One region of the Streptomyces sp. NBC_01381 genome, then DNA from elsewhere that is predicted to be linked to it. Evidence: riboswitches for the same ligand, from Rfam matches in the RefSeq annotation. Region 1 holds a riboswitch; the other holds the start of a gene.
What was found. Region 1 has a riboswitch for glycine ahead of gcvT (glycine cleavage system aminomethyltransferase GcvT). Riboswitches for the same ligand answer to the same signal wherever they lie in the genome.
Positions count from the first base shown of each region.

Region 1 (11,452 bases):
TTGGTAGACGCCGTTGTCTGCCGGGGTGACGCAGAAGAACAAGGCGGTGCAGAAAGTACGAGTACGGTCACGCGGTGCGGGGCACCGCGCACACTGTCCTCACTGTCCAGTGTGCGGGGTGCCCCGACGTTTCGTACGTACGAACAAAAGCGTACGCAAAGGGTACGAAACTACTTCAAGCCGGGGTACAGCGGGTGCTTGTCGGCCAGCGCGGTCACGCGGCCCTTCAGGGCCTCCGCGTCGAAGCCCGGCTTCAGGGTCTCGGCGATGATGTCGGCGACCTCACGGAAGTCGTCCTCCTGGAAGCCGCGGGTCGCGAGCGCCGGCGTACCGATCCGCAGGCCCGATGTGACCATCGGGGGGCGCGGGTCGTTCGGGATCGCGTTGCGGTTGACCGTGATGCCGACCTCGTGGAGACGGTCCTCGGCCTGCTGGCCGTCCAGGTCGGAGTTGCGCAGGTCCACCAGGACCAGGTGCACGTCCGTGCCGCCGGACAGGACGGAGACGCCGTGCTCCGTGACGTCGTCCTGCACCAGGCGCTCGGCCAGGATGCGGGCGCCGTCCAGGGTGCGCTGCTGGCGCTCCTTGAACTCCTCGGAGGCCGCGACCTTGAAGGAGACGGCCTTGGCGGCGATCACGTGCTCCAGGGGGCCGCCCTGGAAGCCGGGGAAGACCGCCGAGTTCAGCTTCTTCGCGAACTCCTTGCTGCGGGCCAGGATGATGCCGCCGCGCGGGCCGCCGAGCGTCTTGTGCGTGGTGGAGGTCACCACGTCCGCGAACGGCACCGGGTTCGGGTGCAGACCGGCGGCGACGAGCCCGGCGAAGTGCGCCATGTCGACCCACAGGTACGCGCCGACCTCGTCGGCGATCCGGCGGAACTCGGCGAAGTCGAGCTGGCGCGGGTAGGCGGACCAGCCCGCGATGATCACCTTCGGGCGGTTCTCCTTGGCCAGACGCTCGACCTCGGCCATGTCGACCAGACCGGCCTCGTCGACGTGGTACGCCACCACGTTGAACTGCTTGCCGGAGAAGTTCAGGCGCATGCCGTGGGTGAGGTGGCCGCCGTGCGCCAGGTCCAGGCCGAGGATCGTGTCGCCGGGCTTGGCGATCGCGAAGAGGGCGGCCTGGTTGGCGGAGGCGCCGGAGTGCGGCTGGACGTTGGCGTACTCGGCGCCGAACAGGTCCTTGACCCGGTCGATCGCGATCTGCTCGGTGACGTCGACGTGCTCACAGCCGCCGTAGTAGCGACGGCCGGGGTAGCCCTCGGCGTACTTGTTGGTGAGGACCGTGCCCTGGGCCTCCATGACGGCGACCGGAGCGAAGTTCTCCGAGGCGATCATTTCCAGGGTGGACTGCTGGCGGTGGAGCTCGGCGTCGACGGCGGCGGCGACGTCCGGGTCCAGCTCGTGGAGAGGGGTGTTGAGAAGCGACATCAGGTGGTCCCTAAGGGTCTTTAGTTGCCGGAGAACGCGCTGTACTCGTCAGCGGAGAGCAGGTCCTTCGGCTCTTCCGCGATGCGCACCTTGAACAGCCAGCCGCCCTCGAAGGGCGCGGAGTTCACCAGCGACGGGTCTTCCACGACGTCCTGGTTCGACTCGACGACCTCACCGGTCACCGGCGAGTACAGGTCGCTGACCGACTTCGTCGACTCGAGCTCACCGCAGGTCTCGCCCGCGGTCACGGTGTCGCCGACCTCAGGGAGCTGGGCGAAGACGACGTCACCGAGCGCGTTGGCCGCGTGCTCGGTGATGCCGACGGTGGCCACACCGTCCTCGGCGGGCGAGAGCCACTCGTGCTCCTTGCTGTAACGCAGCTGCTGGGGGTTGCTCATGACCTGAATTCTCCTGTACGCGGATGGGTGCTGCGGAACGAGAAAGATGTGCGTGACGTCACTGCGGACGCCCGCGGGGGGTCACTTCTGGCGCTTGTAGAACGGCAGCGCCACGACCTCGTACGGCTCGTGGGTGCCGCGGATGTCCACGCCGACGCCCTCGGTGCCGGGGGCCGCGTGCGCCGCGTCGACGTACGCGATGGCGATCGGCTTGCCGAGCGTCGGGGACGGGGCGCCGGAGGTGACCTCGCCGATGACCTTGCCGTCGGCGACCACGGGGAAGCCCGCGCGCGGGACGCGGCGGCCCGAAGCGATCAGGCCGACCAGCTTGCGCGGGGGAGCGGTCTCGGCGCGCTCGGCGGCGGCAGCGAGGGCGGCACGGCCCACGAAGTTCTCCGACTCCGAGGTCTTCTCGAACTTCACGACCCGGCCGAGGCCCGCGTCGAACGGCGTCAGCTCGGCGGTCAGCTCGTGCCCGTACAGCGGCATGCCCGCCTCCAGGCGCAGCGTGTCGCGGCAGGAGAGGCCGGCCGGGACCATGCCGACGGGCGTGCCCGCCTCCATCAGCGCGCCCCACAGCTTCTCCGCGTCACCGGGGGCGACGAAGAGCTCGAAGCCGTCCTCGCCGGTGTAGCCGGTGCGGGCGATCAGCGCGGGCACGCCCGCGACCGTGCCGGGCAGGCCCGCGTAGTACTTCAGGCCGTCCAGGTCGGCGTCCGTGAGGGACTTCAGGATGCCGGGGGACTCGGGACCCTGGACGGCGAGCAGCGCGTACGCGTCGCGGTCGTCGCGGACCTCGGCGTCGAACTCCTCGACGCGGTTGCTCAGCTCGTTCAGGACGTTCTGGGCGTTGGAGGCGTTGGCGACGACCATGTACTCGGCCTCGGCCAGGCGGTACACGATCAGGTCGTCGAGGATGCCGCCGTCCCCGTCGACGATCATCGTGTAGCGGGCGCGGCCGACACCGACGGAGCCGATGTTGCCGACCAGCGAGAAGTTCAGGAAGTCCACGGCCTCCGGGCCGGTGACGGTGATCTCGCCCATGTGGGAGAGGTCGAAGAGACCGGCCTTGGTGCGTACGGCGATGTGCTCTTCGCGCTCGCTGCCGTACCGCAGCGGCATGTCCCAGCCCGCGAAGTCGGTCATGGTCGCGCCGAGCGCCCGATGCACCGCATCGAGGGCTGTCAGACGGGGGGCGGTACTCATACGTAGAACTCCCAGGGCATGACGGGCGAGGTAGTTCCTCCCCATCTGTCATCGGAACCTGAGAGGTTCACCACGACCCGTACGTATGGGGGGTCATGACTTGCACCTTGGGTGGAGCCGCCGTGGCGGCCCGCTTTTCAGATGTGCCTCGCCCGCGCGGTACGGGGCCTGAGAGATTCAAGGGAGGGACTTGCTCCTTCGGCGCCCCGGCGCGTCGTACGACTCGTACGACGGTGACCGGGAACTCTCCCGCGCGGATTCAAGCGGCCTGTATGGAGTTTGCGGGCACATCATTGCACGGGGCTCCGTCACAGGGCAGTGCCAGTCCAGTAATGCCCTTGTGCCGCATTACCTTCTCTTTACACTTGCCGGGGAAGCTGCGGTAAGCAGGTACGTGACCGCTGCGGTAAGCAGGTACGTGACCGCTATGGGGAGGCCGATCACGGTGCGCAGGACCAGTGTCTACGCGACCAACACAGGGGTGGCCCTGCCCAAGCAGGCAGCCGCCGTCACCAGGGAGAGCTATGGCCCCCTGCCCGCGGCCGTCGTCCGGGACCTGAGGCAGCGGATGGGCCACAGCCCGCACCGGCTGACGTTCGGCGGCGGCGACCTGATCGTCGTCTCCGGGCTGCCGGGCAGCGGAAAGTCCACGCTGATGCGCAGAGCCGTCGCGGGCCCGCGCATCGACTCGCAGGACACCCGCGACCGCTGGGCGGGGCGCATGCCGCGCTTCCTTCCGTACGCGGTCTACCGCCCCCTGGTCCGCGTCGCGCACTACGCGGGCCTGCGCCGGGCCCTGCGCTCCGGCGAGGGGGTCGTCGTGCACGACTGCGGCACCCAGGCCTGGGTGCGCCGCTGGCTGGCCAGGGAAGCGGCGCGGCGGGGCACGACCCTGCATCTGCTGCTCCTGGACGTGCCGCCGCAGACCGCCGTCGAGGGCCAGCTCGCGCGCGGCCGCGGCGTCTCGCGGTACGCCTTCGCGCGCCACCGCAGAACGGTCGGCAGGCTCGTCGGCGCCGCCGAGCGGGGCGATCTGCCGCGCGGCGTCGGCTCGGCGCTGCTGCTCGACCGGACGGCGGCGGGCACGCTGCGGGCGATCGGCTTCGGGGACTGAGGGGACTGAGGGGACTGAGGCTGAGCGGACTGAGGGGATCGACCCGCGGGCGGTGCGTGCCGCGTTAGGGTTCGAGCCGCAGGCAGAGCGGGACGAGCAGGGGTAAGACAGATGGACATTCCGGCGCAGGCGCACGCCCATCCGTACGGAGGATGGCCGGGCAACGAACTCGAAGAGGTGCTCGCGGCGGCCCTCGGCACCGGCGGCGCTCCTCAGACCAGCACAGCCTCCGCGGGGGCCCGGATCGTCGAGGTCCTCGGCCGCAGCCACGTCTGGGTCCCGCTGCCGAACGGCGGCGACGGTGCCGGCGGCACGCTCGACCTGCCCACGCTGGAGATCGAGGGCCAGGCGTACGTGCCCGTCTTCAGCTCCGAGCAGCAGTTCCAGCAGGTCACCGGCGGCCGGATGAGCTGCACCGTGGCGCCCGCCGTGGAGTTCGCGCGCGGACTGCCCCCGCAGCTCGGCATCGCGGTCAACCCGGACGGCACGGTCGGCGTGCCGCTGCCGCCGCCCGCCGTCGCCGAGCTCTGCCGGGCCGGACGCACCCCGCTCGACGGTCCCGCGAGCGGCGGCCGCGTCCGCCTTTACGAGCCGGACTGGCAGCACGACCCGGTGGACTTCCTGTCCGCCGCGGCCCGCGAGTTCGAGGCCACCGGAGTGGTGCTGAGCGCCCGTCGCTGCCTGGCCAGCATCGAGGGCGATGACCCCTCCCTGTTCATCGGCGTCGAACTGTCCTCCTGGGAGGGCGACGCCCGTGACCTGCCGATGGCGGCCGTGGGCCGTGCGCTCGGCCTGGCCCCGGTGCCCTGGCCGGTGAACCTGGTGCTGCTCGACGTGGCCCAGGACCCGGTGGGCGACTGGCTGCGCGCAAGGGTGCGGCCCTTCTTCGGACAGAGCCACCAGCACGAGCACGGACGTGTGTAGAGATACGAGCACGGAGGTGTGGAGAGACATGCGCACCGGCGGGTGTGACCACGCCGTACGTCAAGTCGGTGTCAGGATCGCCGCTTAAGCTGGTTTCATGACCCGGGCGGGTTACGGCCGTGCCGGCCGGGTCCGTTTGCGGATCATTCGGATCATCGGGGTCGTCGGGTCATCGCGAAGGGGCGGTTAAGGGTGAGTGCGTCGGGCACGGCTGCGGCCGGGCAGGTCGAGCACATGCTGCGCCAGGTGACGCCGGGGCGCTACGACGCCTACGAGGCGCTCCTGCGGGCGCTCGCCGCCGACCAGGTGTGGATGCTGCTCTGGCACGGCCAGGCCGGATCCCCCGACGCCCAGTACGGAAACATGGAGGTCGAGGGCCTCGGCTACGCGCCGTGTGTGACCTCCGCCCAGGAGCTCTCCGCCAGTGGCTGGAACCGCTCGTACGAAGTGGTCGCAGGCGTCGACATCGCCCGCACCCTCTACCCCGACCACTACGGCCTCTGGCTCAACCCGCACGCGCCCGGCGGCGGCGTCGGCATCCCCTGGCTGGATCTGCGCCGTATCGCATCGGGCCTGGACCTGCTGCCGGCGGGCCCGCTGCGGCTCACCGAGCCGGCCATCGAGATCCCGCAGTTCTACGCCCTGCTCACGCAGAACGCGCACCGCACCCCGGCGGTCCGCGCGCTGCGCCGCGCCTGGGTGCAGCCCGCGCTCGGCGCCCCGTATCTGGCCATCGGTCTCGATGTGTACGACACGTCGCCGCCCTCGGTCGACGCCGTGCGCGCGATGATGCAGCAGTCGATCGCCGCCGTGCCCGACGGCCTGCCCGTGTCGACGGTCGCGATGTCCGACGCGTACGACCCGGTCGCCATGTGGCTGCGCGCCAACGCCAGGCCGTTCTACGACCGTGAGGCCCAGGCGGCCCCGGCCCCCGCGGGCGGCTACGGCTACCCCGCGCAGTACTGAGAACCGCCCGCACCTGCCCGAACGGTCACGATGTCCCGTTCTGGTGGTGGAGGGGCTCTATAGGCCCCTGTGGCTCCTTGCGACCCAACTGCCCCGTGTTCGCCCCTCGTTCACCCGAGTCCGGATAACGGAACACTCCGATCAGCATCACGGTTGCGCATCCATTCCCCAACAAGGCTGGTAACAGATCGCGACCCCGATGAAGACTCCCGCACCAGGGGCGGTTCGCCCCTGTGTACGACGGACTGATCACGTCGCTACAGCGGCAAGTGCGGGCCGGTCACCACCGGTTGAGAGGGGTCCCTGCCACGATGACGGCACCATTGCATGACACACCTGCGGACGCGGACCCGACCGAGGACGTCGCCCCCGCAGCTGGTGCAGGGGTGAAGAAGGTCGAGGGGCGGTCCCTCAAGCAGATCGCCTGGAACCGCCTGAAGCGGGACAAGGTCGCCCTGGCCGGCGGCATCACCGTGCTCGTCCTGGTCCTGGTCGCCGTCTTCGCGCCCCTGATCGTCTCCCTGCTGGGCCACCCGCCCAACGAGTTCCATCAGGAAGAGCTCGAAGACCTGACGAACCTGCCCAAGGGCGCGTTCGGCGGCATGAGCTGGGACTTCCTCTTCGGGGTCGAGCCCAACAAGGGCCGCGACGTCTTCAGCCGGATCGTCTACGGCGCCCGGATCTCCCTCCTGGTGGCGTTCCTCGCCGCCGTGGTGGCCGTGGTGCTCGGGACGTTCTTCGGCATCATCGCCGGCTACTTCGGCGGCTGGATCGACGCGCTGATCAGCCGGGTCATGGACGTGCTGCTCGCCTTCCCGCAGCTGCTCTTCGTGATCTCCCTGGTCTCCGTCCTCCCCGACGACCTGCTCGGGCTCACCGGCAGCGGCGTACGCATCGCCGTACTGATCCTGGTGATCGGCTTCTTCGGCTGGCCCTACGTCGGACGCATCGTGAGAGGCCAGACCCTCTCGCTGCGCGAACGCGAGTACGTGGAGGCGGCCCGCAGCCTCGGCGGCGGTCAACGGCACATCCTCTTCAAGGAGTTGCTGCCGAACCTGGTCGCACCGATCACGGTGTACGCGACGCTCATGATCCCCACCAACATCCTCACCGAAGCGGCGCTGAGCTTCCTCGGCGCGGGTGTGCGTCCGCCCACCGCCTCCTGGGGCGGCATGCTCCGGGACGCACTGGCGACGTACGAGCACGACCCGATGTTCATGGTCTTCCCCGGCCTGGCGATCTTTGTGACCGTGCTCGCCTTCAACCTCTTCGGTGACGGGCTGCGCGACGCCCTGGACCCCAAGGGAACTCGGTAAACAGCTCCAACTGGCTTGCCCCTGCCGCAGCGTCAGGTGGCTCTTCCCATGGTTCTCAAGGCAGTCAAACGCCAAAAGGACCACGAATCTCGGAGGATGCGAGAAATGCCCACAGGTTCCTCTAAACGACGGCTCACCGCTGGCGCGGCCCTCGTCGTAGCGGCGCTGGTGACCACCACGGCGTGCGGCGGCGGCAGCGACGACGAAGACAGCAAGGGTGCCGGCTACGACGCGGCCATCGGCAAGGTCGCCAACAAGTCGACGAAGGCGGGCGGCACGCTCAAGTTCGTCGCCAAGCAGGACCTCGACTCGGCCGACCCGCAGCGCGCGTACTACGGCATGACGTGGGACTTCATGCGGTACTACACCCGCACGCTGATCACGTACGACACCAAGCCGGGTGCCGCGTCCAACAAGCTCGTCCCCGACCTCGCCGAGTCCACGGCGAAGATCAGCGACGACGGCAAGACCTACACGTACAAGCTGCGTTCCGGGCTCACCTGGGAGGACGGCTCCAAGCTGACCTCCAAGGACATCAAGTACGGCATCGAGCGCATCTGGGCGACCAAGGTCATCACCGGTGGTCCCGCGTACCTGAAGACGACGCTTGACCCCAAGGGCGAGTACAAGGGCCCCTACGAGGACAAGTCGAAGGACAAGCTGGGTCTGAAGGCGATCGAGACGCCGGACGACAACACCATCATCTTCAAGCTGCCCAAGAAGAACGGCGACTTCGAGCAGATGCTCGCGATGCCGTCGGGCACCCCGGTGAAGCAGTCCGAGGACACCGGCGCCAAGTACACCCAGCGCCCGTTCTCCTCCGGCCCGTACAAGTTCCAGAACTACAGCGCCGGCAAGAGCATCACGCTGGTCCGCAACAAGAACTGGAAGAAGGACTCGGACCCGGTCCGTCCCGCGCTGCCGGACAAGATCACGGTCACCATCTCGGCGAACCTCGAAGAGAACGACAAGCGCCTGATGGAAGGCGACTACGACATCGACATGAATGGCACCGGCATGACCCAGTCGGGTCGCACCACCGCCATTCAGGATCACAAGGACAACGTCGACAACATGCAGACGGACTTCGTCCGTTACGTCGCCCTGGTGACCAAGACCAAGCCGTTCGACAACGAGAACTGCCGCAAGGCCGTCTTCTACGCCACGGACTTCGCGGGCCTGCAGAAGACCCGTGGCGGTGAGATCGCCGCCGGTGAGATCGCCACCAGCGTCTTCCCGAAGTCCATCAAGGGCAACGACGACTACGACCCGTACGGGATCCTGAAGCGCAAGGGCAAGCCGGACGCCACCGCGGCCAAGGCCGAGCTCAAGAAGTGCGGCAAGCCGAGCGGCTTCGACACCAAGATCTCGGCCCGCACCAACCAGCCGGGCGAGGTGGACGCCGCCACGGCGCTCCAGGAGCAGCTGAAGAAGGTCGGCATCAACGCCGAGGTCGACCAGATCGACGGCGCCGACTCCTCCAGCATCACCGGTTCTCCCTCGGTGGTGAAGAAGCGCGGCATCGGCATGACGATGGCGGGCTGGGGTCCGGACTTCCCGACCGGTCAGGGCTACGCGCAGCCGCTGTTCGACAGCCGCTTCATCGCTGAGAACGGCAACTACAACGAGTCGCAGATCGAGGAGCCGAAGGTCGACAAGTTCTTCGACGACGCGATCGCCGAGGTCGACCCCGAGAAGGCCGGTCAGATCTACACCGACCTCGCTCACGAGATCGTCGACAAGGCCTACTGGATGCCCTTCATCTACGAGAAGAACATCTCGTGGCGCGGTTCGCGGGCGACCAACGTCTACTCCTCCGCCGCCTACAGCGGCCGTTACGACTACATCTCGCTCGGTGTGAACGAGAAGTAGTCCCGCCGCAAGGCCGTCCGTCCCACCGCCGAATCCCGCCAGTCCGAAGGGCAGGTGATGGCCCCGGGCGGTGGCCGGGACTCCTCACAAGGGGGTCCTGGCCACCGCCGGGCCGCGCACAGTGCTTGCTTATCTCATCCGGCGCCTGATCGCCGTTGTCATCATGGTGCTGGTCGTACTGCTCGCGACCTTCACCGTCTTCTTCATGCTGCCCAAGTGGGCGGGACAGGACATCGCCGTCCTCTTCGCCGGCAAGTCGTCCGGTGCCGAGCAGCTCGCGGGCATCCGGATCAAACTGGGCCTGGACGATCCTCTGCTCGTCCAGTTCTGGGACTTCGTCAAGGGCATCCCGATGGGGCGTGACTACGCCAACGGGGCCGACGTCACCCACTGCCCGGCCCCCTGCTTCGGATACTCCTTCCGTACCGAGGCCCCGGTCTGGGAGACCCTCAAGGACGCCCTGCCCGTCACCGCGGCGCTCGCCGCCGGTGCCTGTGTGCTGTGGCTGATCGCCGGTGTCGCCACCGGCGTGCTCTCCGCGCTCAAGCGGGGCACCGTCTGGGACCGTTCCGCGATGATCACCGCCCTCGGCGGCGTCTCGCTGCCGGTCTTCTTCACCGGCATGATCGCGATGGGGCTCTTCGTCCACACCCTTGGCTGGGTGGAGATCGAGGACACCCTCACCACGGACGATCCGATCAACATCTGGTTCGAGACGCTGATCCTGCCCTGGATCGTGCTCGCGTTCCTCAATGCCGCCATGTACGCGCGACTGACCCGCGCCACCATGCTGGAAGTGCTCGGCGAGGACTACATCCGCACCGCGCGCGCCAAGGGGCTCGGCGAGGCCACCGTCATCCGACGGCACGCGCTGCGCTCCGCCATGACGCCGATCCTCACGGTCTTCGGCCTCGACCTCGGTGTGCTCATGGGCGGCGCCGTCCTCACCGAGTCCACGTTCAACCTGCCGGGGCTCGGCCTCGAGGCGGTCAAGGCCATCAGCAACAAGGACCTGCCGGTGATCCTCGGCGTCACCTTGTGCGCATCGCTCGCGATCGCCCTCGCCAACCTCGTCGTCGACCTTCTGTACGCCGTCATCGACCCGCGAGTGAGGCTGGGATGACCGATCTGCACAAGACCGGAGCGGCGGTCGGAGAACCCGTCGCCACCGCTTCGGACGCTCCCAGCGCCTTCCTCGAAGTACGCGATCTCAAGGTGCACTTCCCGACCGACGACGGCCTGGTCAAGTCCGTCGACGGGCTCAGCTTCCAGCTGGAGAAGGGCAAGACCCTCGGCATCGTCGGCGAGTCGGGATCCGGCAAGTCCGTCACCTCGCTCGGCATCCTCGGCCTGCACACCGCAGGGCAGTACGGCCGCCGCAGGGCGCAGCTCTCCGGTGAGATCTGGCTGAACGGCACGGAGCTGCTGACCGCGGACCCGAACGAGGTGCGCAAGCTGCGTGGCCGCGACATGGCGATGATCTTCCAGGACCCGCTGTCCGCGCTGCACCCGTACTACTCCATCGGCAAGCAGATCATGGAGGCGTACCGGGTCCACCACAACGTGGACAAGAAGGCCGCCCGCAAGCGCGCCATCGAGATGCTCGACCGGGTGGGCATCCCCCAGCCGGACAAGCGGGTCGACAGCTACCCGCACGAGTTCTCCGGCGGCATGCGCCAGCGCGCGATGATCGCGATGGCCCTGGTGAACAACCCCGAGCTGCTCATCGCGGACGAGCCGACGACCGCCCTGGACGTCACCGTCCAGGCGCAGATCCTCGACCTCATCCGGGATCTGCAGAAGGAGTTCGGCTCCGCGGTCATCATGATCACGCACGACCTGGGCGTCGTCGCCGAGATGGCGGACGAGCTGCTCGTGATGTACGGCGGCCGCTGCGTCGAGCGCGGCACCGCCGAGAAGGTCTTCTACGAGCCCCAGCACCCCTACACCTGGGGCCTGTTGGGCTCGATGCCGCGCATCGACCGCGAGGAGACCGACCGTCTCGTACCGGTCAAGGGCTCCCCGCCCAGCCTGATCAACCTGCCCCAGGGCTGCGCCTTCAACCCGCGCTGCCCGTACGCCGACATCCCCAAGGACCAGATCACCCGCCGCGAGCGCCCCGATCTGCGCGAGGTGGCCCCGGGACACTTCACCGCCTGCCACATGGCGCAGGAGGAGCGCACCCGCATCTGGACCGAAGAGATTGCGCCGAAGCTGTGAAAG
Region 1 covers NZ_JAPEPI010000002.1:983,132-994,583, forward strand. Annotated here, with positions in the region: gene glyA (serine hydroxymethyltransferase) at 171-1,433, opposite strand; gene gcvH (glycine cleavage system protein GcvH) at 1,454-1,831, opposite strand; gene gcvT (glycine cleavage system aminomethyltransferase GcvT) at 1,913-3,037, opposite strand; glycine riboswitch at 3,185-3,299, opposite strand; gene OG453_RS26230 (AAA family ATPase) at 3,465-4,151, shown strand; gene OG453_RS26235 (enhanced serine sensitivity protein SseB) at 4,263-5,075, shown strand; gene OG453_RS26240 (enhanced serine sensitivity protein SseB C-terminal domain-containing protein) at 5,268-6,041, shown strand; gene OG453_RS26245 (ABC transporter permease) at 6,353-7,357, shown strand; gene OG453_RS26250 (ABC transporter substrate-binding protein) at 7,463-9,229, shown strand; gene OG453_RS26255 (ABC transporter permease) at 9,351-10,352, shown strand; gene OG453_RS26260 (ABC transporter ATP-binding protein) at 10,349-11,449, shown strand.

Region 2 (11,452 bases), on a different contig from region 1:
GTCGGCGGACCACTCGCCGCCGCCGACCTTCTCGATCTCCGCGCGAATGGCGATCATCGCCTCGCAGAACCGGTCGATCTCGACCAGGTCCTCGCTCTCCGTCGGCTCGATCATCAGCGTCCCGGCGACCGGGAACGACATGGTCGGCGCGTGGAAGCCGTAGTCGATGAGCCGCTTGGCGATGTCGTCGACGCTGACGCCCGTCTCCTTGCTCAGCGGCCGCAGGTCGATGATGCACTCGTGTGCGACGAGGTCGCCGGGACCGGTGTAGAGCACCGGGAAGTGCGGCTCGAGCCGCTTGGCGATGTAGTTCGCGGAGAGCACCGCGACCTGCGTGGCGCGCTTGAGCCCCTCGCCGCCCATGAGACGTACGTACGCCCAGGAGATCGGCAGGATGCCCGCGGAGCCCCACGGCGCGGCGGAGATCGGTCCGACACCCGTCTCGGGACCCGCGGCGGGCTGCATCGGGTGGTTGGGCAGGTACGGCGCGAGGTGCTCGCGCACACCGACCGGGCCGACGCCGGGACCGCCGCCGCCGTGCGGGATGCAGAAGGTCTTGTGCAGGTTCAGGTGCGAGACGTCGCCGCCGAAGTGCCCCGGCTTGGCAAGGCCCACCAGCGCGTTGAGGTTGGCGCCGTCGACGTACACCTGCCCGCCGGCCTCGTGCACCTCCGCGCAGATGTCGGCGACGTGCTCCTCGAAGACGCCGTGCGTCGACGGGTACGTGATCATAAGCACCGACAGCTCGTCGCGGTGCTTCTCGATCTTGGCGCGCAGGTCGTCGACGTCGATCTCGCCGTCGTCGGCGGTCTTCACGACGACGACCTTCATGCCGGCCATCACGGCGCTCGCGGCGTTGGTGCCGTGCGCGGAGGACGGGATGAGGCAGACGGTGCGCTGCTCGTCGCCGTTGGCCCGGTGGTAGCCACGGACCGCGAGGAGACCCGCCAGCTCGCCCTGCGAACCGGCGTTGGGCTGCAGCGAGACCTTGTCGTACCCGGTGACCTCGGCGAGCCGCTCCTCCAGCTCACGGATGAGGGTGAGGTAGCCCTGCGCCTGCTGGGCGGGCGCGAAGGGGTGCAGCTGCCCGAACTCGGGCCAGGTGACCGGCTCCATCTCGGTGGTCGCGTTGAGCTTCATGGTGCAGGAGCCCAGCGGGATCATGCCGCGGTCGAGCGCGTAGTCACGGTCGGCCAGCTTGCGCAGGTAGCGCAGCATCGCGGTCTCGGAGCGGTACTGGTGGAAGACCGGGTGCGTCAGGTACGCGTCGGAGCGCAGCAGACCGGCGGGCAGGGTGTCCTCGGTCGCCGCGTCGAGCGCCTCGATGTCCGCCTCGACCCCGAACGCGGTCCAGATCGCCGTCAGCTGCTTGCGCGTGGTGGTCTCGTCGCAGGCCAGCGAGACGTGGTCGGCGTCGACCTGGTGGACGTTGACGCCACCCTCGCGGGCCGCGGAGACAAGCTCCTCGGCCTTGCCGGGCACCCGCACGGTCAGCGTGTCGAAGTACGCGCCGTGCACGACCTCGACCCCGCCCGCGGTGAGGCCGGCGGCCAGCAGCGTCGCGTAGCGGTGGGTGCGCCGCGCGATGGACTTGAGGCCCTCGGGCCCGTGGTAGACCGCGTACATCCCGGCCATGACGGCGAGCAGCACCTGTGCCGTACAGATGTTGCTCGTCGCCTTCTCGCGGCGGATGTGCTGCTCACGGGTCTGCAGCGCGAGCCGGTAGGCCTTGTTGCCGTCGGCGTCGACGGAGACACCGACGAGCCGGCCCGGCAGGCTGCGGGCGAACTTCTCGCGCACCGCCATGTATCCGGCGTGCGGCCCGCCGAAGCCCATCGGCACACCGAACCGCTGCGTCGTGCCGACCGCGATGTCCGCACCGAGCTCACCGGGCGAGGTGAGCAGCGTCAGGGCGAGCAGATCGGCCGCGACGGAGACCACGGCCCCCAACTCGTGCGCCTGCTCGATGACCGCCTTGATGTCGCGTACGACACCGGAGGCACCCGGGTACTGGATCAGTACGCCGACGACACCGCGCTCGGCGACCTCGGCCGGGATGCCGTCGCTCAGATCGGCGACGACGATCTCGACGCCGGTCGGCTCGGCACGGGTCTGAATGACGGCGATGGTCTGCGGCAGCACATCGGCATCAACAAGAAAAACGCCGTCCTTGACCTTGCTCATGCGCCGCGAAAGGGCCATGGCCTCGGCGGCGGCGGTCCCCTCGTCGAGCAGGGAGGCACCGGAGGTGGGCAGTCCGGTCAGCTCGGCGACGACGGTCTGGAAGTTGAGCAGCGCCTCGAGCCGCCCCTGGGAGATCTCGGGCTGGTACGGCGTGTAAGCCGTGTACCAAGCAGGGTTCTCCATGACGTTCCGCAGGATGACGGGCGGCGTGAAGGTCCCGTAGTAGCCGAGCCCGATCATGGAATCGAGCACCTGATTCCGATCGGCCAGCGAGCGCAGCTCGGCCAGGACCTCGGCCTCGGTGCGCGCCCCGGGCAGATTCAGCGCCTCGGCGTTCTTGATCACATCCGGCACCGCGGCGGCGGTCAGCTCGTCGAGCGAGCCGTAGCCGACCTGCGCGAGCATCTTGGCGCATGCTTCGGCATCGGGGCCGATGTGCCGCTGCTCGAAGGGAATGCCCTGCTCAAGCTGTGAGAGCGGGATGCGAGGGGTGGCGGTCATTGCGGAGGCCTCCTGGTCTGACGCTGGTCTGACGCGACCTGCGAGGGGCACCACGGCGCGGGTGCCCGGACGGCCTCCCCCTCTGTCATCTCAACCTGAGAGCTTCACAGATCCGCCCATGGACAGATCTGCTTTCACCGTCGGTGAGGAAGGGTCTCGAACGTGCCCGCCCGACGCCCGCCCTGCTTTCCAGAGTGACCTCGTCCGTGCGGTACAGGGTGCCTGAGAGATTCCGGGGAGGATTTGCTCCTTCGGCGCCTCCGGAATCACCTCCCGGAGAGCTCTCCCGCACGGGGTCAGCAGCCACCGCCAGCGTACCAGCGAGGACCGCGCCCGATCCCTCGAGTGGCCGCATGCCCCGATGTGCTCTTTCGTAGTGATGACAAGCGAATAATGATGAGTTACGCGCCATTTCGACAAACTGCGACCAGTTGGAGGGCCCGTGCAGACCGACATCGATCCGCGCAACCTGATCGGCCGCAAGGCGTTCGACCGGGACGGGGCCAAGATCGGCACGATCGACGAGGTCTACCTCGACGATGCCACCGGCGCCCCGGAGTGGGCCGCGATACGCACGGGCCTGTTCAGCCGTGACGCCTTCGTCCCCCTGGAACCCAGCGAGGTCACGGGAGAGGGCACCCTGCGCATCCCCTTCGAACGCTCCCTGATCAAGGACGCCCCCGACTTCGGCGTAGGCCGCCACCTCTCCCCCGAACAGGAACTCCAGCTCTACCACCACTACGGCCTGGACATCACGCCCCCACCACCCCCCGACCAGAACTTCGGCAACACCGCAGACAAAGACCCCTGACGCCGCGCCCTCCCCCGTACGCGGCGCTTCCCCGGCCGGCCCGACCGCCTCGTTGTGGGCAGGCGTTCCGCAGGGCGAGTGGGGTCTCCCCTGCTCGAGCGAAGCCGAGAGCTTGGGGAAGGGTGGGCACAACGCCCACTGCCGAGCACCGCTACCCCGAGGGGCACTGCCCAGCCCCGCCCTCCGGCGGAGCCACCAGCGGCAACGGCTCCGCCTCCACCAACTCCGGATCATCGACCCGAAACGTCCGCACCCGCCCCGGCACCGACCCCGGAGTCTCGAACCGCACCGTCACCCGCCCAAGCCCGCTCCCCTGCACCCACCCGCACCCGTACACGGCATGCCGCACATCGTGCCCCGCGGCCCACCGCCGCGCACCGAGCGGTACCTCCTCGACGGACGCCTCCTCGACCTCCGCCGCGCCCTCGACCTCAGTCACGGCCCCGGCAGCCTCGCCCTCCCCTCGCTCAAGCCCGTCGGCCCGAGCCTGCGCGAAGAGATCCTCCTGCGTGTAGTCCGCAAGCCCCGTGACCCCCACGCCAAGGAGCCGCACGCCCCCCGTGGTGTCCACGGACTCCAGCAGCCGCGCGGCAGCCTCCCGCACCACCCCAGGGTCGTCCGTGGGCCCCCGCAGCGTCTCGGACCGTGTCAGCGTCGAGAAGTCGAACCGCCGCACCTTCAGCACGATGGTCCGCCCCGAGTGCCCGGCAGCCCGCAACCGCTCCACACACCGGTCGGCGAGCCGCGCCACCTCGCCCCTGACCCGCACCCGGTCGTGAATGTCCACGTCGTACGTGTCCTCGACACTGACCGACTTGGACTCCCGCTCCGCCACCACGGGCCGCTCGTCCCGCGCCTGCGCCATCGCGTACAGCGCGCTCCCGTGCGACTTCCCGAGCAGCCGTACGAGCTCGTCCTCACCCGCCTCCGCGATCTCCCCCACCGTCGTGATCCCACCCCGCCGCAGATGGTCCCCGGTGGCAGGACCGACCCCGGGCAGCGTCCGCACGGACATCGGCGCGAGCAGCTCCCGCTCGGTCCCCGGAACTATCAGCCGCAGCCCATCGGGCTTGGCCTCCTCCGAGGCGATCTTCGCCAGCATCTTGGACGCGGCGAGCCCGACCGACCCGGCAAGTCCGGTCACCGTCTTGATGTCGGCGCGCAACCGCTCCCCCACGGCCAGCGCCGACGCCTGGTCGTCGGCCACGCCGCCCGCCTCCAAGTCGACAAAGGCCTCGTCCAGACTGAGCGGCTCCACCAGCGGAGACAGCTCACGCAGCAGCGCCATCACCTGCTCGCTGATCTCCCGGTAGAGCCCGAAGCGCGGCACCAGATAGGCGGCGTTCGGCGCGAGGCGCCGCGCCTGCCCCATGGGCATCGCCGAGTGCACACCGAGCTTCCTCGCCTCGTATGAAGCCGTGGCCACCACACCCCGCGGCCCGAGCCCGCCCACCACCACGGCCTTCCCGCGCAGACTCGGCTTCGCGGCCTGCTCGGCAGACGCGTAGAAGGCATCCATGTCGAGATGCAGAATCGTGGGCGCGGTTCTCACACTTCTGATGCTGCCCTACGCCACTGACAACGCCCCGAAACCGCCACCCCGAACCCAAGGCCGACGGCGCTGCCCCAACCGCCTCACACGGCCCGGTTACGCCGCCGCGCGAGCTCGTCGGCGGGGTTCTGACGCAGCAGCGTCTCCCCGGTGTCGATGCGCTCCCCGTGCAGCTGCGAGAGCGCCGCTTCCACGTCCCGCCACACGACGCCCACGGCGATCCCGAAGACCCCTTGCCCGCCCTGGAGCAGATCGTGGACCTCGTCGGGCGACGTGCACTCGTAGACCGTCGCACCGTCGCTCATGAGCGTCATCCGCTCCAGATCCCGGAAACCGCGGTCGCGCAGATGCTGGACCGTGGTCCGGATGTTCTGCAGGGACACACCGGTGTCCAGGAACCGCTTCACGATCTTCAGGACGACGACGTCCCGGAAGCTGTAGAGCCGCTGGGTCCCCGACCCGCCCGCGGACCGCACACTGGGCTCGACGAGCCCCGTACGGGCCCAGTAGTCGAGCTGTCGATACGTGATACCGGCGGCCGCACACGCGGTCGGCCCTCGGTACCCGATCTGTTCCTGTTCGGTCTGCCCGGACGTAGCGTCCCCGCTCCCCTGAACCGCCATCGGCCGCCTCGGAGAGTGATCGGCCGTGCTGCCGTGAAGCGGATACGGTCCGCCCATCGCCGTACCGTCGCCGCTGCTTCTCACGCCGACCTCCGTCCTTGACCTGCCTTCCCGACGGTAGGCAGTCGCCAGGGGCTCGTCAACGATCGCCACACTCGGCACGCCGAGTGATAATCACCCTAAGAGTGGTTTGCCGCGCCTCACCGCCGGGAAAGGCTAGCCGAATGGTCCGTCGGGACCCTCCGGAGGCATCGGTTCACTGGCTGTTGGTGCCGAAGTCCTCGGGCGAGATCTGGTCGAGGAACTCGCGGAATTTCTCCACCTCGTCCTCCTGCTCGTCCGGAATGGCGATGCCGGCGTCGTCCAGGACCCCGTCACTGCCGTAGATCGGCGTTCCGGTGCGCAGCGCAAGCGCTATGGCGTCGGACGGCCGGGCGCTCACCTCGACTCCACTGGCGAAGACCAGCTCCGCGTAGAAGACCCCTTCGCGCAGGTCCGTGATGCGCACCTCGGTGAGCTCCTGACCCACCGCCTCCAGCACGTCCTTGAACAGGTCGTGGGTCAGCGGCCGTGCGGGCGCCATCCCCTGCTGTGCGAAGGCGATCGCGGTCGCCTCCCCTGGTCCGATCCAGATGGGGAGGTACCGATCGCCTCCCACTTCACGCAGGAGCACGATCGGTTGGTTAGAGGGCATTTCGACCCGGACACCTACGACGTCGAGCTCGTTCACACAGCAACCCTAGGACGTGCCCGGCAGGTTTGGGTAGTCGGGCACCTCTTGAGTCAGGGCAACCGCACCCCGAGAGCGGTCTGCACCAGTGCAGAGTGCAGCTTTCCGGTGAGCCCCGCCAGTTCCTTCGTACGGGCTTCCGCATGGGCCCTGGTCTGCGGATTACGGTGCCTCCGCAGGGGTGCCACGACCTGGTCGACGAGGCCGGCCTCGCGTTCGGCGGCGGTTTTCATGGCCCGCAGATGGCGCGGTTCGATGCCGAACCTGCCGAGTTCGACCACCAGGGCGGCGACCGTCACGGCCTCGGCGTCGTAACCACCTTCCGGCAACGGCGCGATGAGCCCGTACGTCTCCCACTCGTCGAGCTGCTCCGCGTCGATCTCGGCGGCCGCGAGCAGCTCGGCCCGGCCCACGCGGGCCGCCGTGGGCCCTTCGGCCTCGCCGGGGCCCCAGACGTCGCCGGGCTCTCTCGGCTGCCCCAGGGAGGGCAGCGGGGCCGCTTCTCCGCGCTCCAGGGCGTCCAGGTGCTCCCGGATGACCTTGAGCGGCAGATAGTGGTCCCGCTGCATCCGCAGGACGTGACCGAGCCGCTCGACGTCCTGCGGGCCGAACTTCCGGTACCCGGACGGCGTGCGTTCGGGCTCGATGAGCCCTTCCGACTCCAGGAATCGGATCTTGGAGATCGTGACCTCGGGAAATTCGTCACGCAGCGCGTTCAGGACGGCGCCGATGCTCATCAGCCGACGGTCCTCGGCGGCGGTGCCGTTCCCGGCACCGCCCCTCGGTGTTTGAAGCATGGACCTTCCTGAGGGTGCACCCGGACGAAGTCCGGGGGAGGGTCAGATGCCGACGCTCCGCTGGCTCGCGTAGAAGACCAGCCGGTACTTACCGATCTGCACCTCGTCGCCGTTCGACAGCGCGACGGAGTCGATGCGCTCCCGGTTGACGTATGTGCCGTTGAGGCTGCCCACGTCCGCGACGGTGAAGGAACCGTCCTGGACGCGACGGAACTCCACGTGGCGGCGCGACACGGTCACGTCGTCCAGGAAGATGTCGCTCTGCGGGTGACGCCCTGCCGTGGTCAGCTCGCCGTCCAGGAGGAAGCGGCTGCCCGAGTTCGGACCGCGGCGCACCACGAGGAGCGCCGAGCCGAGCGGCAACGCGTCGACGGCGGCCTGGGCCTCCGGCGAGAGGGCGGGCGAGGCGGTCTGCCCCGTCACCTCCGCGTCATAGGCCTCGAGGCCCGAGATGGAGATCGTCGAGGTCGTCTCGGACGGACGCTCCGGGGCGGCCCCGGCCCGCAGCGGCGCGCCGCAGTTGGAGCAGAACCGGCTCGCGTCGGCGTTGCGGTTCCCGCACCTCGTACACACCAGGGCCATGGACGGATCCTCCTGCCGCGGCTGCCCCGCGGGGGCATTCGATGCGTACGGACCGGGGGTAAACCCTCCACCCGTACTTGAGGTTGACGGTTCTCCGAAACCTATGCGGCCCGCACCGGCAGGGTCAACAGACGACGCGCCCTGTCCGCCCGAAATGTCACCGCCAGGACCACCGACCTGATCACGGAACATCGGGCGCTCGCCGCCCTGGTCCTCGGCGGCGTCTCCATGGCGCGGCGCACGGTGCCGGGCAGTGGCGGGATTGCCGCTGTCCTCGCGCGAACGCTTGCCGAACAACTTCTCAAACAACTTCACGGGCGATTCCCCTTGACCGAAACAGACCCGCCCGTGGGGCAGGACGAACCCTGATTGCACACACCGGCGTACATCGGCGTACCAGACATCCTCACAACGTCCGTACCCGCCAAACAGTTTCCACCACGCACCACGCTTACAGTGCGCCGACCCCCCGCAACCTCATGCCCTCCCCGGACGGCCCCCATGCGCCCCCGCCTCACTGGGAGGACGACCGAGCGTAGTCAGGCCGCTTCGCGGGTCGCAAGGCGTCCACCACGATCTTCTCCGCTCGCGCCACGGTGACCGTGGCCTGCTCCTTCTCCAGAGTCTGCACCACCCCACCAGGGATGTTCAGCGCCGGCTCGAGGTCCTGCGGCTTGCCGATCACCTTGAAGCGATAGGGCTTGCCGACCTTGCGGCCGTCCACCCGTACGCCACCACCGTCCGTGTCCGACAGGTAGGTGCTTGCCACCACGCGCACGTCATTGATCTGGATGGCCTCGGCCCCCGCAGCGCGCAGCTCCTGAATGGCGTCGAGCAGCATGTCCGCCTCAACCGACCCCTTCTTGTCATCGATGGTCAGCGTGATGCCAGGACCCTGCGCTGCCACGGTGCCCGCCAGAATGCCGAGTTGTCTTTCCTTCTCGACCGTCTGCTTGCGGGCCTCCTCGGCCTGGTCCGAGCTGTTCTCGAGCCCGGTGCGCTGATCCTCCAGACGCTGCTTCTCATCTTCCAGACGCTGCGTACGGTCATCCAGTTCATCGAGGATGCGTACGAGATCTTCCTGACGTGCGCCGCGCAGGGCGCTGCTGTCGTTGTTGGACCGCACCTGGATGGCCAGGCCGAGCCCCAGAACGAACAGCAGCAGGGCGACGATCAGTTGGGGACGCGTGACACGCGGCGGCCACAGCGCCTCCACCAGCCGCTGACGGCCCTTCAACGGCTGCTGCTCGCCCCGCGCGGGCGCGGCGTCGTCCGCCGGCTCCACGGGCGCGCTCGGCACCTCGGCGGGCAGTTCCTTGCGCCGGTTGTCGTTCCCGGGCGTCTCGTCCGTGGCCATCGGCGTCACGCCCGGAAGATGTGTCGGCGGATGGCGGCGGCGTTGGAGAAGATCCGGATGCCGAGCACCACGACGACGCCGGTGGAGAGCTGGGCGCCCACGCCCAACTTGTCGCCCAGGAACACGATCAGGGCGGCCACGACCACGTTCGAGAGGAACGAGACCACGAAGACCTTGTCGTCGAAGATCCCGTCGAGCATCGCGCGCAGGCCTCCGAACACCGCGTCGAGCGCGGCGACGACGGCGATCGGAAGGTACGGCTCGACCACCGCCGGAACCTCGGGCCGGACCAACAATCCGGCCACGACTCCCACGACGAGGCCCAGTACGGCGATCACTATGTGCCCTTTCCTGCCTTCGGCTCTGCTGTACGTACGGTCACACTCGGTGCTGCCGGGAGTCGGACGCTTTCCTGTACGGAAATGCTGGTCCTGACCCCGAAGTTCTCCTGCAGAGCATGCAGATACTGACCGTCGCGACTGTTCTGGAATCTCGTGCTCAACCGCTGCCCGTCCCCCACGGCAAGCACCGTATACGGCGGCACCAGCGGCTTGTTGTCGACCAGTATCGCGTCACCCGCGGCCCTGATCGCCGACAGCGCGGTCAGCCGCTGGTCGTTGATGGCGATCGCCTCCGCGCCCGACTGCCACAGGCCGTTGACCACCCGCTGCATGTCGCGGTCCCGCACCCGTCCGGTGTCGGAGAACCCGCTGCTCTCCCGCGGTCCGCCACCGCCCTGGTCTGCTGCCTTGGCGTCGTCCACGACGAGCTTCACGCCCGGCCCGTCCACCTCTGTGGCACCGGAAAGCAGAGCCACCAACTCGCCCTGGCTTCCGCCGTGCTTCTTCAGCGCCTCACGCTGCCGCTCGCTCACGTCGTCGCGGAGCGTCTCGACGTCCTCTTCGAGCTTGTCCGCGTCCGAAGTCGCCGACTCGATCCGGTCGATGAGCTCCGCGCGCTCCTTGGCGACGACCGGAGCCGCTATCCGCGCCTGCGCGGCTCCCACGGTCACCACCAGGGCGGCGAGTACGAGCCCGAGTGCGAGCCCGAGCTTGGCGCGCAGCGGACGCGGAACGCCGCCGTCACCCTTCTCCTTCTTGCGGGCAGCCGCCTCCGCGTATCCCTCGTCCAGGCTGTGGTCCATGACGGTGGTGAGCAGCGACATGGAGGCGTCCGGGCGCCGGGGGCGCGAGGGGGTGCTCCGAACGGGGGGCTGCTGCGGCATGCCGCACATCGTCGCACGTCGCGGGCGTTACCTCCGAATGGCCCCACCGGCGTGCCGGACGGCGCCCCTGCCGGGCGCCGTCCGGCCCTCGCGCACGGTCAGCGACCTGCGCTGTCCACCACTGCGGACCATTCGTCGAGCAGTGCCTGCGCGGACGCGTCATCGGGCCCTTCTGCCCACAAATGAGTGACCGCCTCCGCGGGATCGGGCAGCACCAACACCCAGCGCCCGTCGGTCTCCACGACCCGCACACCATCGGTCGTGTCCACGGAACGCTCCCCCGCGGCCTCGACCACGCGACGCATCACCAGACCCTTGACCGCCCACGGAGTCGCGAGGTCACGCCGCAGCACATGGGCCCGCGGAATCCGCGCGTCGATCTGGCTGAGCGTGAGCTGCGTCCGCGCCACAAGCCCGATGAGCCGCACGAACGCCGCCGTACCGTCGAAGACACTGCTGAACTCGGGGATGATGAAGCCACCGCGGCCATCGCCCCCGAAGATCGTCGACTCGTCGCGCCCCACCCGTGTCAGATCGTCCGGTGATGTGGTCGTCCAGTCGACCTGCGTACCGTGGTACGCGGCCACCTGCTCGGCGATCCGCGTCGTCGTCACCGGAAGGGCCACACGCCCGCTGCGCCGCTCGGCGGCGACCAGATCGAGCATGACGAGCAGCGCCCGGTCGTCCTCGACGATCCGCCCCTTCTCGTCGACGAGCGAAAGACGCTCACCCACCGGATCGAAGCGCACCCCGAACGCGGCCCGCGCCGACGCCACGATCTCGCCGAGCCGCACAAGCCCCGACCTGCGCGCCTCGTAGGACTCGGTCGGACGTGACTCGTCGAGACCTGGGTTGATGGTCAGCGCATCGACACCGAGCCGCCCGAGAAGACTCGGCAGCACAAGACCCGCGCTGCCGTTGGACGCGTCGACGACCACCTTCAGCTCGGACTCGGCCACACCCGTGGTGTCGATATTGCGCAGCAGAGAGCCGGTGTAGGAGTCGAAGACACTCGACGGGAAATGCAGATCCCCGATCTCGCCGGGGAAAGCACGCCGGTACTCCTGACGCGCGTACACACGGTCCAGCT
Region 2 covers NZ_JAPEPI010000001.1:4,105,243-4,116,694, reverse strand. Annotated here, with positions in the region: gene gcvP (aminomethyl-transferring glycine dehydrogenase) at 1-2,685, opposite strand, end outside; glycine riboswitch at 2,885-2,984, opposite strand; gene OG453_RS19165 (PRC-barrel domain-containing protein) at 3,128-3,496, shown strand; gene OG453_RS19160 (DNA polymerase IV) at 3,648-5,048, opposite strand; gene OG453_RS19155 (MerR family transcriptional regulator) at 5,132-5,755, opposite strand; gene OG453_RS19150 (bifunctional nuclease family protein) at 5,928-6,401, opposite strand; gene OG453_RS19145 (MerR family transcriptional regulator) at 6,455-7,198, opposite strand; gene OG453_RS19140 (FHA domain-containing protein) at 7,241-8,212, opposite strand; gene OG453_RS19135 (DUF881 domain-containing protein) at 8,295-9,137, opposite strand; gene OG453_RS19130 (small basic family protein) at 9,143-9,475, opposite strand; gene OG453_RS19125 (DUF881 domain-containing protein) at 9,475-10,371, opposite strand; gene OG453_RS19120 (mannose-1-phosphate guanyltransferase) at 10,461-11,452, opposite strand, start outside.
Region 2: it holds a riboswitch for glycine, as region 1 does, so the genes downstream of both, gcvP (aminomethyl-transferring glycine dehydrogenase) here and gcvT (glycine cleavage system aminomethyltransferase GcvT) in region 1, are expected to answer to the same signal.